3 regions of the Propionispora hippei DSM 15287 genome follow, and region 2 is predicted to be linked to each of the others. Evidence: riboswitches for the same ligand, from Rfam matches in the RefSeq annotation. Region 2 holds a riboswitch; each other region holds the start of a gene.
What was found. Region 2 has a riboswitch for cobalamin ahead of F3H20_RS12215 (NAD(P)/FAD-dependent oxidoreductase). Riboswitches for the same ligand answer to the same signal wherever they lie in the genome.
Positions count from the first base shown of each region.

Region 1: linked by a shared signal. The riboswitch ahead of F3H20_RS14595 (OmpH family outer membrane protein) and the one ahead of F3H20_RS12215 (NAD(P)/FAD-dependent oxidoreductase) in region 2 are both predicted to bind cobalamin.
Region 3: linked by a shared signal. The riboswitch ahead of cobI (precorrin-2 C(20)-methyltransferase) and the one ahead of F3H20_RS12215 (NAD(P)/FAD-dependent oxidoreductase) in region 2 are both predicted to bind cobalamin.

Region 1 is NZ_FQZD01000030.1:17,194-20,444, forward strand. It holds cobalamin riboswitch at 418-632, shown strand; cobalamin riboswitch at 904-1,117, shown strand; gene F3H20_RS14595 (OmpH family outer membrane protein) at 1,353-1,796, shown strand; gene F3H20_RS14600 (hypothetical protein) at 2,152-3,251, shown strand, end outside.
Region 2 is NZ_FQZD01000020.1:60,284-63,534, forward strand. It holds gene F3H20_RS12205 (sirohydrochlorin cobaltochelatase) at 1-12, shown strand, start outside; gene F3H20_RS12210 (SDR family NAD(P)-dependent oxidoreductase) at 95-853, shown strand; cobalamin riboswitch at 993-1,175, shown strand; cobalamin riboswitch at 1,412-1,596, shown strand; gene F3H20_RS12215 (NAD(P)/FAD-dependent oxidoreductase) at 2,022-3,251, shown strand, end outside.
Region 3 is NZ_FQZD01000030.1:38,757-42,007, forward strand. It holds gene F3H20_RS14670 (energy transducer TonB) at 1-568, shown strand, start outside; gene cobO (cob(I)yrinic acid a,c-diamide adenosyltransferase) at 650-1,180, shown strand; cobalamin riboswitch at 1,321-1,502, shown strand; gene cobI (precorrin-2 C(20)-methyltransferase) at 1,607-2,305, shown strand; gene F3H20_RS14685 (ABC transporter substrate-binding protein) at 2,336-3,251, shown strand, end outside.

The DNA of each region.
Region 1 (3,251 bases), on a different contig from region 2:
CGGAACGATTGACGCTCTTTTGTTTATCGGCAGGTCGTATAACCAAGGTAACCACTGATTAATTCACACTGTGCAGCTAAGTGGTCCACCAACTCTGAAAATACAATTCCTTTACGGTCTTTTTTCCGCAAGGCATTGTTGTTGTCGACTTACCTATGTTCGATAGGTGCGTCTCCTCCGCCTTGCCTTACGAAAAAATTCCCGCAAACTAATTTGCACTTTCAAAGTTGGCGAACCACTAACGGAGCTTTTTCCGCCTGGCTGCGTCAGCAAAACCTTGCAATAGGGGCCGCTATTCCGGCGGTTTACTTCCTTGCCAGACGAAAAAATCTCTCGCCAGGCCGACAGGTTTATCTAATCATTGGTTGCCTAGCATATCGATGCGCAGGCCGGCATAGGATGAGAAAGTGACGAAAACTATATAGCGTTGGGATAGGTGCCCTACGGGGCTTAATAGGGAAGCCGGTTGAAGGCCGGCGCGGACCCGCCACTGTAATGGGGAGCGAACTTGCAGTATAGTGCCGATCTTAAACTTGATCGTACTGTACTCTGCCACTGGAGCGAACGCTTTGGGAAGGTGCAGGGGAGCGAGGAACCAAAGCCAGGAGAACTGCCTTATCCGACAATCACCGTTAGTGTTGTGGCAAGTTCAAAATAGGAGCTTGTTGCCACACGAAACCCGCGATGGATCGGGGAGGGGATTACGTTTTGGACTAGGCTGCTTTCTGCCTGGTCGGCGTAAGCACACTCCCGTAAAGGGAGTTTTTTTATTTGGTACGCCTGGACCGCTGGACCTGGTAAAGGGTTAGCCGTGTACAAGCTTTGCGATGGCTTTACACAACAGATTGGAGCTTATAGTGAGGCAGTCGCGCAGTACCGCATAGGAAGAAGAAAGTAACACAACTATATAGCGTTGGGATAGGTGCCCTACGGGGCTTAATAGGGAAGCCGGTTGAAGACCGGCGCGGACCCGCCACTGTAATGGGGAGCGACTTGCAGTATAGTGTCGATCTTAAACCTGATCGTACTGTACTCTGCCACTGGAGCGAACGCTTTGGGAAGGCGCAGGGGAGCGAGGAACCAGAGCCAGGAGAACTGCCTTATCCGACAATCACCGTTAGTGTGGACCAGTTCAAAATAGGAACTTGTTGCACACAGAACCCGCGATGGACCGGGGAGGGGATTACGCTTAAAACCAGGGACCGTGTCCGCCTGGTTGGCGTAAGCACACTCCCGTAAAGGGAGTTTTTTTATTTGGCAGGTTGCTTTGTAGCCAAGGCAGGGGTTAGCCGTAGACAAGCCCCGCCGCCGGCTGTACATAACAGATAGAGATTATGGTAAGGAGAGAGTATATGAAAAAAATATCCCCAATGATTTCTCTGGTGGCAGCGGTCTTGCTCCTGGCCGGACTGATTGCGCCGGCCCCGGCTCTGGCCGCTAAGGCCGCCCCGGGACCAAGCGTCGGCTATGTCGACCGGCAGCAGGTTTTTAACAGTTATCCCGGCATTCAGGACCTCCTGCGGCAGATTCAAAGCATGCGGGAGGCGGCGCAAAAAGACTATGACGCCCGGAGCAAAGATCTGTCGCCCGGGGAGCGAAAAGCGCTGAGTGATACCATCGCCCGCGAGGAAGCGCAGCGGGAGGACGCCCTGATGAAACCGGTAGGCGATAAAATCGAGGCGTCGATCAAGGCGGTAGCCGGAGAAAAGGGCTTGCCCGCCATCGTTGATGCAGGAATCATAGTCTATGGCGGAGTTGATATTACCGCCGACGTGATCGCGAAAGTAAAACAATAAGCAACAGCAATGGCCCAATTAAGCCTAACCGTCCTGTCCGGCCGTGATAACGACGCCCGGACAGGCTGCGATAGGAATTCGGATCCAGGGAGGTGAGTTCTTTTCCCATGAGCAGTAAGGAAGAGACCTCAGCGGCCGATAAGCTGTTGGGGGGCGCAAGGTAAGAAAAATAAAAAGGGTGCTCCGCCGACTTTGAAACTGCAAATTAATTTGCGGGGATTTTTTCGTAAGGCAAGGCGGAGAAGGCGCGCCTATCGGACATAGGTAAGCCGACGACAACGAAGCTTTACGGAAAAAGACCCGTGAAGAAATGGCAGCTTCAGAGTTGGTGGAGCACTCGGGAGAGGTGTTTAGTATGTCAAATGTAATTGCGACGTTTTATAATTTTGGAGAAACTGGTGCAAATAAGGGACGTGTTAGACTAATTTCCTCATCAGGTTCTACACCGGCAGTTGTCAGTGGTTCCGGTGTGGATATTACCAATACTGATCCTATCGCGTTTTACTTCAATGGCGGCAGCAGCACCGGGACCAGGGTGTTGCTGGTGCAAAGGCGCTATAATGCAAGCTATGTGCAGATTTTCTGCTATCTCTCAGTCTATGATCCCAGTACCTGGACGCAAACAGTAGCGCCCAATACAGCGGCCTATCAATACAGCGATAGCACAGACCTGCTCAATATCTACAACCTTAACTCCCCCGGCGGGACAGCCAGCGGCACGCTCTATGGCGCCGATTATTCCGCCGGCCGGGTGTTCAAGCTGGTTCATGGCAAAACCGGCGGTACCGAAACCCTGACTCTGGATACCCCGTATTATCAGTTTGCCGCCACAGGCTCCGGGGCTACCGCTTACAGCGTCGATACGGTATTCAATACCGAATCCTCAGTAGATTATGTCTACGCGGTAGCGCAGCAATATGCCGTATCCGGTTCCGGTTCTGACCCGGCTAATTACACGTACTACAACAGTATCATTGTTAAACTGGATGCCGGCACTCTTGCACCGGTTACCGGCGGCGGCCCGTCGGCCACTCTGGCGCCCAATGTGTTCGACCTCCAATATTACGGCGGCAATCTCTATGCAACCGCCCTGGGCGGCGCCCAGTGGTATGGCACCGGCACCTCATACCCGAATACTGTAAAATGGAATTACGCTTCGCGCATCCAAAAGGTGACTACCGGTCTTACCGTCACCGATCTGGTCCGTCCGGCCAATGCCTCGGAGACTGGTAGCACATACAATAACGATAAATTCGATATTCGTGCTTTGGGCCTCGTTTCGGATGGCACTGCGTATATCTTGACTGGTTCCTATTATACGGAATCAGCTTATAATTATTTGTTAAATGGTCGTTTGTGGAAAGTGTCGGCGAGCACTTTGTTTGCGGCAAGTAATGCCTTGATCAGCAGTTTATCTGGTGCCACTGCTATTGAAAGTCTTGCAGATCTTCCGGG
Region 2 (3,251 bases):
TTTCCTGAATAGAAGAAGCACCGGAGGGAACGCTTTTCCAGAAGGCGTAGTTAGCGGCCGTCCGGTCAGGATAAACGGACGAAGGGGGTAAGCAATGAACATACAGGGAAAAGCGGTACTCATTACCGGCGGTACCTCCGGTATTGGCCTGGCGGCAGCCAGGCTATTCCTGGAGCAAGGTGCCGGGGTTGCCGTTGTGGGAAGGGATCGGAAGAAAGGCGAAAAGGCGGTACAGGAATTAAGCTTATACGGAAAAGTCTGCTATATCGAAGCCGATGTGGCTAAGGTAGCTGACTGTCAGAAAGCGGTCATGCAAACCTGCAGGATTATGGGCCGGCTGGATATTGTCGTTAATTGTGCCGGTGCCTATCAGGAGAAAGTCATCGAAGAGGTTACCGAGGATGATTATGCAGCGATCATGGATGTGAATATGAAAGGGACTTATTTTATTGCTAAGTTTGCTGTGCCGGAATTAAAGAAAGGCAAGGGCGGCGCTATTGTTAATGTCTCTTCCGATGCCGGGCTGCAGGGCAACTGGCTGTGCACCGCCTATTGTGCGGCAAAAGGGGCTGTCAACACTTTTACCAAGGCTTTGGCGCTGGAGCTGGCGCCCTATGGCATCAGGGTCAATGCCGTATGCCCCGGCGATATTCAGACCCCTTTGCTGGAAAAACAATTGGAGCAGGTCGCGGACAGGGAAAGAACACTGCGGGATATGGCCGGTATTTATCCCTTGGGACGCTTGGGAACGCCCGATGAGGTGGCTCAGGTAATTTTGTTTCTGGCTTCGCCGCAGGCCGCTTTTGTTACCGGTGCCTTATGGTCGGTCGATGGCGGACTGACCGCCTGTTAAGGATTTTGGCTGGACAAACAAAAGAATAGAGAATACTGTATTCAATATTTAGCCTGTGTATACATTATATAGAAGGCTTTTTATTTGACTTCCTGTTTGCTGCATGATATGTTAAATGAGAAAGTTATGAATATACAATGAAATACGCAAAGAGGTAGGTGCCCTGCGGGGCTTAATAGGGAAGTCCGGTGCAAGACCGGTGCGGTCCCGCCACTGTAATGAAGAGTGACTCCAAAGGCAAGGCCACTGGGATATTATCCTGGGAAGGATTGGAGAAGCGATGACGCAGAGCCAGGAGAACTGCCTATCTGACAATCACCGATTGACCTGCGAGCGACGGGAAGGCGATTATAAGGGAAGTCTATATGCATAGGCTGTCTTTGGGTTGCCTCTTTTTAGGCATCTTGTATGACGCTTTGAAGATAGGTTTCTTTTGTAATCAATTTTTTCGGCAGCAGGCGAAAGTTGATGACAAAAGAAACCTATTTTATATTGTGAGGGGGGATTCCGGTTGCGACTGCCGGATTGGAGCGGGCAGTTGTTGTGGATTTTTAAAACGAAATACGCAAAGAGGTAGGTGCCCTGCGGGGCTTAATAGGGAAGTCCGGTGCAAGACCGGTGCGGTCCCGCCACTGTAATGAAGAGCGACTCCAAAAGGCAAGGCCACTGGGATATTCATCCTGGGAAGGATTGGAGAAGCGATGACGCAGAGCCAGGAGAACTGCCTATCTGACAATCACCGGTTGACCTGCGAGCGACGGGAAGGCGATTATGACGGAAAGTCTATATGCATAGGCTGTTTTTGGGGTGTCCGAAAACGGCTGAAGGAGCGGGCTTCCTTTGTAATCAACTTTAACGGCTGTGAGGTTGATCATAAAGGAAACCTGCTTTTTTGCATAAGTACGAATATGTTCTTATCTTATGTTTAACGGTGAAATGGTCGAAATAATCGAATGGCGGTAAATATAAAGCTATGACCAATACAATTTAATAGGGAACCTCTGATTTATGAGACTGTCGGTCTGGACGTACAGTGGGAATAAATCAATGGCTCCCTAGCTGGACAGAACAAAGAGAAGTCCGAATAAATGTCTGAACGGCAGATGTTTATCCGGCTTTTTTATTTTTTCTATTAATTAACTATTGCAGTCATACAGGGAGTGAAAATATGTCAACACTTAAATCCGATATCGTTATCATTGGTGGCGGCATCGTTGGTACGGCTATTGCCAGGGAATTAGCCAAATACCAGCTACGCGTTGTCTTGCTGGAAAAGGAACCGGAACTGGCCGCCGGAACCACCAAGGCAAACAGTGCCATCCTTCACGCGGGGTTTGATGCCAAACCGGGGACGCTGAAAGCCAGATTAAATGTACGGGGTAATGCTCTGTACCATGCGTTGCGGGAGGAGTTGTCTCTTGCCATCCAATGGATAGGTTCACTGGTTGTTGCTACTGATAAAGACGAACTGCAGACCTTAGCGGAACTTTTGAACCGGGGAAACCAGAACCAGGTGCCTGGGCTGGCCTTGCTGAGCCGGGAGGAAGTGCTGACCAAGGAACCCGGCTTAGTGAACGCTGAAGGCGCGTTGTGGGCGCCTTCAACAGGAATCTTTCTTCCGTTTGACGCTGCACTTGCGTTTGCCGAAAACGCTGCCCAAAATGGTGTGCAAATTCTTACAGAATGTCCTGTTACCAATATGGAAATAACCAATGGCCGGATTACCGGGGTCAGGACACCGCAAGGCTCGATTACAGCCAGCTATGTCATCAATGCCGCTGGACTTTATGCCGATGCGGTCGCCCGTCTGGCAGGTGATAGCAGCTTTACCCTTACTCCGCGCAAAGGCGAATATATATTATTTGATAAAAACGCCGGACCCAGAGTGAACCACGTACTATTTCCCACACCAACCAAGCACTCGAAAGGTATTTTAGTTGCACCTACCGTACACGGTAATACTTTCATTGGACCGAACGCCCAGAATATGCCTGAGGAGGAGAATTTGACGATAGCCGTCAAAGAAAATCTGGCGACAACCGCCGCCGGTTTCCAGGAGGTTATCACAGGCGCTAAACGTTTGTTCCCGGCTATACCGCTGAATGCATCGATTACCGAGTTTTCCGGTCTGCGGGCTGTTGCCGATAGCGATGATTTTGTGATTCGTCCATCAACGGTTGTTAACGGGTTAATTCATGCCGCCGGTATTCAGTCGCCTGGTTTGACGGCTGCTCCGGCCATTGCCGAGCTTGTCGCTGAACTTTTAAAAGAGTGTGGTTTGCTGCTGCTGCCTAAGAAAAAATTTATTAGCCATAATGAACCCAAAATTGTATTCCGTGAATTATCAAATGAGCAGAAACAAACGCTCATTCGTAAAAATCCATTATACGGACGCGTT
Region 3 (3,251 bases), on a different contig from region 2:
GGATCAAATGACCGATAACAACGATGAGTTTTCGCCGGATGAAAGCCGTGATAATGAAGCTTACCAAGCCAATTTATCTAACCCATTACCGCAAAAAGTGACGAGAAAAGTTCATCTGATGAGCGGAGTAAGTGGCAGCCAGGGGTATTCCGCCGGTAATAGCAGTGGCGGTGGAACTGGCGGCGGCATTGGAACTGGCACGGAGTCCGGCCAGGGCAGCCAGTCAGGCAGCGGTGCAGGCAGCAGCAACGGGGCCGGTCAGGGCTCCGGTTCTGCCGTGCCGGGAGGGATTATTCCACCCAGCATCGTTTCTTCACCCGAGCCGTCCTACCCAATGACGGCTCGCGAGGAAGGACGGCAAGGCACAGTGAGGGTGCGGATTCAAATTTTAACCGACGGTTTGCCGGGAACGGTAGAAGTGGCGGTTTCCAGCGGCTACACCGATTTGGATGCGGCGGCAGTGGCCGGGGTGAAAAAATGGCGCTTTACTCCGGCAAAGTATCGCAGCACCGGGCAGGCTTTTGTGAGTTATCCAACGCGCGATGTCGTATTTAATTTGCGCAAATAGAGTTACACGCCAATTTAAATTATATTCTGTGCTATAATGAAAAAGTAAGTGTCAAAAACAGATTGAGGTAACAGTATGAATATGAACAACAAGGGTTTAGTTATTGTGCATACAGGGAATGGCAAGGGCAAGACGACTGCTGCCTTAGGGATGGCATTGCGGGCCTGGGGACAGGGAATGCGGGTGCTCATCCTGCAATTTATAAAAGGCGGCTGGGAGTATGGCGAATTAAAGGCAGCGGAAAAGCTGGGCCCTAATCTGGTGATCCGGCAGATGGGCGAGGGCTTTGTCCGAGGTTCGTCGGAAAGCATGATGGAAGAACATAAACAGGCGGCGGCTGAAGCGATGCAGGCGGCAGGCGAGGAATTGGCTTCCGGTCGATGGGATATGGTGGTTTTGGACGAGATTAACTATGCTATCGGTATGGACCTGATCAGCGAAGAAGCGGCTCTGCAACTGATTTCTCATAAACCGGACCTGGTACACGTAGTATTGACCGGCCGCAATGCCCGGCCGAAAATTATTGAGACGGCCGATTTGGTTACCGAAATGAAAGAAGTAAAGCATCCTTATAAGGCGGGTATCAAGGCGCAAAAAGGGGTGGAGTTTTAGCCGGTTCGATTGACCTATTCCCAAGAAATGTGGTACTATAAAGCTGTTTGCAACTACATACCGATGAAACAGGTGCCCGTAGTGCTCTACCAACCTTGAAAGCAGAAATTGCTGACGGCCAAAATTTCGTCCCGCCATTATTTTTCAGTTCCAAAGTTGGCAGAGCACTAGGGCTTAATAGGGAAGTCCGGTTTTATTCCGGCGCGGTCCCGCCACTGTAATGGGGAGCAACCTCAAAATATGCCACTGGAACTATGGTTCTGGGAAGGTTGAGGGCGTGATGAACCAGAGCCAGGAGAACTGCCTGTTTGACAGTCACCGTTTTTACCTACGAGCGATGGGGAAGGGGATTATACACGAGATGTGCGTGTTCCCGGCTGATTTAGGCCGGTTTTTATTTTTTAACAAAGAAAGCAGGAGATAGGCATGGCAGGTATATTTTATGGTATTGGCGTGGGCCCGGGAGATCCTGAATTACTAACCTTAAAGGCAGTTTCCGTCATCCGGGAGGCAGATGTTATTATTGCGCCGAAGACGGAAAAAAAAGAGGACAGTGTGGCCCTTTCCATCGCTGCCCCATATGTAAAAGAAAATGTGCAAATTGTAAAACTGGTATTTCCGATGGTATCGGACAGTGATACCCTGTCTGAAGCGTGGGAGTACAACAAAAATGTGATTGTCGATTTGTTGAAAGCCGGGAAAAAGGTGATTTTTCTTACCTTGGGTGATCCGATGTTTTATAGTACTTATATTTATGTGTTCCGCTTACTGGAGAATTGTGGCTATCCGATTGAGACTATACCCGGCGTGCCGGCCTTTTGCGCTATCGGTAGTAAACTTGGCTATCCGCTGGTGGAAGGCAATGATATCTTAAGCATTATTCCGGCAACGGCTTCGCCGGATAAGGTGGACAAGGCTTTGTCCGTAACGGATAATGTGGTGCTTATGAAAGTATATAAGAATGTAAACGACATAGTTGATAAACTGCACCAACATAATTTATCCGGCCAGGCAGTGATGATCAGCCGCTGTGGTTTGCCGGAGGAAGAGGTTATTTGTGATCTGGACAGTCTGAAAGGCAGAAAGATAAACTATCTGTCCACCATCCTGTCGCGCCGGGGGTAAGCGGACCCAACAATAAGTGAGGTGTTTACATTGAAAACGAAAATGCCTGTTTGGCGGATGTTTACGGTATTTATCCTGTTGGCAGTCCTGCTGGCCGGCTGTGGCAAAGCGCCGGCGGCTAGTCAGGACAGTTCCGGCGGTAAAGCTTTTCTGACCATCAAGGACGATAGTGGCCGGGACGTAGTGCTGGAGCATAAACCGGAAAAAATTGTGGTGCTGTCACCTTCTTTTCTTGATGTATTGTATGCCGTAGGCGGCAAGGCTGTGGGGCGGCCCAGTTCCAAGAATGGGGACATCCCGGCCGCTGCCCAGCAGGTAACCGAAATAGGTTATGTCTATAACATCAACATGGAACAGGTTGCGGCGTTGCAGCCCGATCTGGTCATTGCCTATCAGGGCATTCATGAAAAACTCATTCCTCTGTTGGAAAGCAACCATATTCCATATATTATGGTAAGGTTGAAAACCTACCAGGACATTCTGGACAAGCTGAAATTATTCGGGGCTATTGCCGGAACGCCGCAAAAGGGCGAAGAAGTTGCCGCCCAAATGGACGGGCGGGTACAGAAGCTGCTGGGCAGCCTGCCTAAACAGCCGGTCAAAGTGGCTATTTTACATACTACTGCCAAATCGGTTACGGTGGAACTGGAAAATAGTATTGCCGGTAATGTGGCTAAGGAACTTAAATTGACCAATATTGCAGCCGGAACGATGGCGGGAGCCGACCCCGATTCCGCTCCGTTTAGTCTGGAAAAGCTGGTGGAAGCCAATCCTGATATGATCATGGTGACCACCATGGGTCAGACGGCGGAGATTGAAAAAAGAATGCGTGCCGATGTGGAGAGCAATCCGGCCTGGGCAGGCCTGACGGCGGTTAAACAACACAAGGTGTATTATTTACCCCAGGAACTGTTCCTGCTGCATCCGGGTCTTAAATATCCGGAAG